2 regions of the Bacillus sp. 41-22 genome follow, and region 1 is predicted to be linked to the other one. Evidence: predicted binding sites of a transcription regulator. Region 1 holds the regulator's gene; the other holds the start of a gene.
The links. Region 1 encodes Rex, which represses fermentation and respiration genes when NADH is low (regulators of the CRP and FNR family bind a similar motif). Its sites were predicted from a motif close to TTGTGAAATATTTCACAA; they were not measured.

Region 1 (3,437 bases):
CAGATACGTTTGACCCGAAAGCAACGTTTCCATGTAATAGCTGTAACTTATTCACAATGGATTTTAATAATGTAGATTTTCCAATTCCGTTTGGCCCAACTAAGGCAACACTGTCACCGCGAGTTAAGCGCATATTTACATGTTCAATAATCGGTTCCTGATAATAGCCAATAGTTGCATCTTTCACTTGTAAAACATCATTTCCACTTTGTTTTTCAATATCGAAGTGGAAGGAAGCTGATTTAGAATCGCCTAATGGTCTAGTTAATACTTCCATTCTGTCTAATTGTTTACGGCGACTTTGAGCGCGTTTTGTCGTAGATGCACGAGCTATATTTTTTTGTACAAAGTCTTCCAGTTTAGAAATTTCATCTTGTTGTTTTTCATAACGCTTCATTTCTTGCTCGTATAGAGCTGATTTTGAGTCTAAATATTTACTGTAGTTACCAACAAATCGTCGGCTTTCCTTATTAGAAATTTCGTATACTTGTGTAACGAGTTTATCTAAGAAATAACGGTCATGGGAAACGATTAAAATCGCGCCAGGATAGCCTTGTAAATATTGTTCAAGCCATGTTAGTGTCTCGATGTCCAAATGGTTTGTAGGTTCGTCTAAAATAAGTAAGTCTGGTCTAGTTAATAATAATTTCCCAAGAGCTAATCGAGTCTTTTGTCCACCACTTAATGTGGAAATTTTCGTCTGATGCGTTTCAACTGGGAAGCCAAGACCGCTTAAAATTGAGCGTATATCCGCTTCGTACTGATAGCCGCCTTGATCTTTATAATCTAATTGTAATTGGTCATAATCAGCTAATAATTTCTCATATATAGCCGCATTTGAAAAGTTTTCTTCTTTTCCCATCTCTTGCTCTAGCCTTCGAAGTTTTGTCTCCATCTGCTGCAAGTGTGTAAAGACGGTTAACATTTCATCCCAAATTGTTAAAGACGTTTCTAATCCGGTATTTTGAGCTAAATACCCCATTGAGACATCTTTCGGTTTTATAATTTCACCACCATCATGAGATAACTCGCCAGCTATTATTTTTAATAATGTAGATTTTCCAGCTCCATTTCGTCCGACTAATGCGATACGATCTTTTGTTTGTACTTCCAATTTTATGTTTGCAAGAATCGTTTCTGCACCGTATAATTTCGAAAGCCCATTCACTTGTAATAATATCAATGTTTTCACCTCAAATAATTTCTTAACTTTGCCATGTTTATATTTCTCAATCATACTAAAAATAGTGTATAGTTTAAAATAAAGAGAGAATACTTCTTCTCTTTATTATACAAGGAAATTCATGAGTACTAAACTTCTGTATTTGATTCAAGTATAAGAATAAAGATAGGAAGAGAGGAGAGGTTATATGGATCAGCAAAAAATTCCACAGGCCACTGCCAAACGATTGCCTCTATACTATCGATTTATCCAAAACTTATCTCTTTCTGGTAAGCAACGTGTTTCATCAGCCGAATTGAGTGAAGCGGTAAAGGTTGATTCCGCAACTATTCGAAGAGATTTTTCATATTTTGGAGCGTTAGGGAAAAAAGGATATGGATATAACGTAAATTATTTATTATCATTTTTCCGTGAAACACTCGACCAAGATGATATAACACGCGTGGCACTTATTGGAGTAGGTAATTTAGGGACCGCTTTCTTACATTATAATTTCACGAAAAACAATAATACAAAAATTGAAATGGCGTTTGATGTTAGTGAAGAGAAAGTTGGAACAGAAATCGGAGGCATTCCTGTATATCATTTGGATGAACTAGAAGAACGTTTATCAACTGATATACAAGTGGCAATATTAACGGTACCCGCTACAGTAGCGCAATCTGTGGCAGATAGATTGGCAGAAACGAACGTGCATGGTATTTTAAATTTCACACCAGCACGCTTAAATGTGTCAGAGAATATAAGGATTCATCACATTGATTTAGCTGTAGAGTTACAAACTCTTGTTTACTTTTTGAAGAATTATCCACAATAAAACGCAGAGGAGATGACCTCTGCGTTTTATTATTGTTTTTTCTTTGTGAATTTAACTAAGATAAGGCGAAGTGCCAAATTAAAATCAATTGTTGCCATAACTGCAAATAGTATTGTCCACATATTCCAGATTGTATCTGTTACGTTCGTAATGGCGAAGCGTGTAAAGATACATCCAAGAAGAAAGTACAATGCAGCCATGAACAATGGTGAGTTTCTCATACTAAAAATCCTCCGATAAAGCCTTGCATTTTTTCAGCTTCTTTAATCATTTCTTGAATTTGCTCATTGCTTACTACAACTTGAGCAACTGCAACTAATGTATTCATTGCAACATGAGCTGCAATAGGAACTATAATTCGTTTCGTTTTTACGTATAAAAAGGCGAATACGAGCCCCATAGAAGTGTATACCAATAAGTGAGTAAAATCAAAATGAATCGCCGCGAATACAAGTGAACTAATAATAGCGGCAATAAAGAAGTTAAACTTCTTATAAAGTGTACCGAATAAAATTTTTCTAAATACAATTTCTTCCAAAATAGGTCCTATTATAGATATGACAATAAGGAACCAAGGTGTCGTTCTTGCGATGTCCATAAGTCTTGCTGTATTTTCAGATCCCGGTGTAATCCCTAATAAACGCATTTCGATCATACCGGCAATGCTTTGCGAGAACAGCGCTAAGAAGAAACCAATAAAAATCCACCCAATTGTAGCTGGAACAGTAGAGCGCATTTTATCTAAATGCCTGTCACGAATGTCTGTTCTGAGTAACCAAAGTACAACGCATAATGCAATGAAAAAGCTAATGATAGCCCAATGACCAGTTATGAGTTGAAGTTTTTCCTCTCTAGTAAATCCCCTATTATCGTATAGTCCAGTTTTCAGGAGAAGCGGTAACCCGGCAATGCCTGATAACTGCATTAAAATGTATGTAACGATAATCCACCAATATTGTTTTTTCAAATGGTTTAACCATCCTTTCTAACGCTAGTGTATGAGATAAGGTAGGATAACATGTAAATATGCTACCTACGATATAAACTTTCATTTGAATTATATTTTTTTTGTAAATAAGTATTTGAAAATAAAATAGGAGACAGGAAAAAGTTGTACGTTTAGCGAAAACAACTTAGGGTGTCTTTCATATTGTAACATACAAGAAGTGGGAACAACGATTCATATAGTAAAGGCAGTAGAAGAAGTAATGATATCTAGGAAAGTGCATAAAGTAATTTGCGAAAAAATTATGATTTTTTTACTTGCAAAAGAAATTGAGATTATTTATTATTAGAAGTGTGTTAGCACTCGTGTGACTTGAGTGCTAATAAATAAAATTTACATAACAAAATGAGGAGGTTATTGTTCATGCTAAAGCCATTAGGTGATCGCGTTGTAATTGAACTTGTTCAAGCAGAAGAAAAAACAGCAAGTGG
Region 2 (3,437 bases), 2.3 Mb from region 1:
TGGTATGAAAAATATGTAAAAAAAGATGGAACAAACATTTGAGATGAATTGTCTAATATAGGAAATAACTATTTAGTTTGAAAGAAGGGGTGGAGAAAATGAAAAAGAATATATTATTAAAAGTAGGGGTATGTGTTAGTTTACTAGGAACAATTCAATTTGTTAGCACAATTTCTTCTGTGAAAGCGGAACAAAAGCTAGAGCAAAAAGTAATAAAGAATGAGACAGGAACTATTTCAATTTCTCAGTTAAACAAAAATGTATGGGTTCATACTGAGTTAGGTTATTTTAATGGAGTAGCAGTTCCTTCGAACGGTCTAGTTCTTAACACTTCTAAAGGGTTAGTGCTTGTCGATTCTTCTTGGGATGATAAGTTAACGAAGGAACTAATAGAGATGGTAGAAAAGAAATTTCAGAAGCGCGTAACGGATGTCATTATTACACATGCGCATGCTGATCGAATTGGCGGGATAAAAACGTTGAAAGAAAGAGGCATTAAAGCGCATAGTACAGCATTAACTGCGGAACTAGCAAAGAAAAATGGATATGAAGAGCCACTTGGAGACTTACAAACAATTACGAATATGAAGTTTGGAAATATAAAAGTAGAAACGTTCTATCCAGGGAAAGGGCATACAGAAGATAATATTGTCGTATGGTTACCGCAATACAACATTTTAGCTGGAGGCTGTTTAGTGAAATCTGCGGAAGCTAAAGATTTAGGGAATGTTGCTGATGCATATGTAAATGAATGGTCGATATCGATTGAGAATGTATTGAACCGATATGGAAATACGAATTCAGTAGTACCTGGTCATGGTGATATAGGTGATAAAGGATTGCTTTTACATACACTGAATTTGTTGAAATAAGAAACAAGAAATAAAGTAATAATGAAGCGAATTGTAGATTTAAGAAATTTTTGGAATACAAAAGAGAGGAGAAAACTATTTCCTCCTCTTTTTCTTTTAACTATATTGAAATGCCGAAGCTATTGATTACGCCTAAATATGTTACTGAGATTTTAATTCTAAATATACAAATACCAGTACCGTCATAATTGCTATAACAACGTAAGTAACATCAAGCATTATAAGTGTCTTTAAAGTTTCAGTCATCCTAATTCACCCCTGGTATGAAAATATAACATAATCTCTTATCAATCAGTTAAGAGATTATAAAGATAACAATGTACATGAAATTTCTTAAGTAGTTTCTATATAAATATATCATATAAATAATGTAAAAAATGTTAAGATGGTGTAAATGTATTGTAAATAAAGAGGTTTCCTATAAAATCTTTAATCAAAAAATTGATAGTTCTTCAAAATGAAAAAACGCTATTCTTTCTGTTGAATGATAGAATAGCGTTTTTGTATGCTTATTAGTTGCTAATAGTTCTCTAAATCAATTATCTAGCTATTTGAAAGCATCAACAAAGTTGTCCATTTTTCTGTATGTTTTTTGATGTCAATAAAAATATTATGTCAACAATATGAACTGTCACAAATTTATATATATTATTGTGATTGATATCACATCCCTTTTTCTCAATGGGTATTATGCTTAATTTGTAACGAATGATTGGGAGAGGGTGGGATGATATGTTTTGTTATCAATGTGAACAAACGCCAACAGGCGGATGTAAAGTGATGGGTGTTTGTGGTAAGAATGAAACAATTGCAAGTTTACAAGATACGATTGTGTTCGGATTAAAAGGAATAGCGGCTTATCGTACGCATGCTGCGCAGCTAGGGTATACAGATGCATTTGTAGATGCTACAACTCAAGAAGCGCTATATATGACATTAACAAATTCTAACTTTAATGAACAAGAACATATTGATATGGCTATGAAAGTAGGGAAATCGGCTTTACGAGTAATGGAGTTATTAGATGAGGCACATACGAATCACTTTGGTGTTCCGGAGCCTGTTCAAATTACGCAGAACCATGTAGAAGGTAAGGCAATTGTAGTTACTGGTCATAATTTATTTGCATTAGAAGAGTTATTAAAGCAAACAGAAGGAAAAGAAATTAATATTTATACGCATTCTGAAATGCTACCAGCACACGGATATCCACAACTGAAAAAATATAAACATTTAAAAGGAAACATCGGTAAGGCATGGTATGATCAACGACGCCTTTTCGAAAAATTTACAGGTGCCATATTAGCTACAACGAACTGTGTTATGCCAATTAAAGGATCATACTCTGATCGATTCTTTTCATATGATATTGCAGGTTTAGAGGGTGTACAAAAAATTGAAAATGATGATTTTGCACCATTGATTCAAAAAGCGCTTGAACTTCCAGAAGTACATATGGAGTCGGATGAGCAGTTAGTAACAGGGTTTCATCATAATACAGTATTATCATTAGCTCCGGAAATTATTAATGCAGTAAAAGAAGGAAAGATTAAGCGTTTCTTTGTCATCGCAGGTTGTGATGCTCCGGGAAAAGGCGGAGAATATTATCGTGAATTAGCAACGTCGCTTCCGCCAGAAACGGTTATTTTAACAACTTCTTGCGGGAAATTCCGCTTTAATGATGTGAGTTATGGTGTTGTACCTGGTACGGAGATTCCGCGTTACATTGATTTAGGACAATGCAATAATTCAATTTCTACAGTGAAAATAGCGGCCGCTTTAGCAGATGCTTTCCAATGTGAAGTGAATGAATTGCCAGTAAGTATTGTCTTATCATGGTTTGAACAAAAAGCGGTTGCTATTTTACTTGGGCTATTTAGCCTTGGTATTCAAGATATTCGCATTGGTCCAAAGGCACCTGAATTTATTTCACCTGGTGTGCTTGATGTATTACAAGAGACATTCGGTTTAAAACTAATTACAACCGCAGCAGAAGATATGAATATGATGTTATCGTAACAAAAAGGATGTCCTATATGTAGAGTTGACTTTATAAAGAGTTTGTATGTATTCGCAAGCTCATGTATTAGATGCACAGGTGCATTAGTAGAAGAACAAAAGAATGATCCGTCTTTTTAATAAGGAGAGCTATCTACATTCATTAACTTCGGAATATTATAACGCCCAAAATAAAAATGCGGAATTTTTGTTTTGGGTATTTCCTTTTCTTAGCTGGATAGGTATGTGGTGAGATTTCTTAAGAAGAAAATAGGCAGTATCCAATAGATAATAGCGGATTTAAGAAAAAATTTAAAAATCGAGTTGACATTCCATCTACATAGTCATACAATGTAGTGGTAATGAGTAATACTGAATAGCGTAGTTTTTAAAAATATATTCAGTATCCAATAGGCAAAAGCGGATTTAAGAAAAAATTTAAAAATCGAGTTGACATTCCATCTACTTAGTCATACAATGTAGTTGTAATAAGTAATACTGAATAGTGAGGTTTCTCAAAAGCTATTCAGTAAAAATTAGCCTTAGTACTCTGTGATACTGAATATA

Region 2: hcp (hydroxylamine reductase) is a predicted target of Rex. The motif match lies at 1,524-1,541, and genes of this name have one in related genera.

The regions. Positions count from the first base shown of each region.
Region 1 covers NZ_CP084035.1:259,832-263,268, forward strand. Annotated here, with positions in the region: gene LCF45_RS01510 (ABC-F family ATP-binding cassette domain-containing protein) at 1-1,183, opposite strand, end outside; gene LCF45_RS01515 (redox-sensing transcriptional repressor Rex) at 1,371-2,000, shown strand; gene LCF45_RS01520 (YdiK family protein) at 2,030-2,221, opposite strand; gene LCF45_RS01525 (CPBP family intramembrane glutamic endopeptidase) at 2,218-2,967, opposite strand; gene groES (co-chaperone GroES) at 3,370-3,437, shown strand, end outside.
Region 2 covers NZ_CP084035.1:3,263,137-3,266,573, reverse strand. Annotated here, with positions in the region: gene bla2 (BcII family subclass B1 metallo-beta-lactamase) at 99-872, shown strand; gene hcp (hydroxylamine reductase) at 1,605-2,891, shown strand.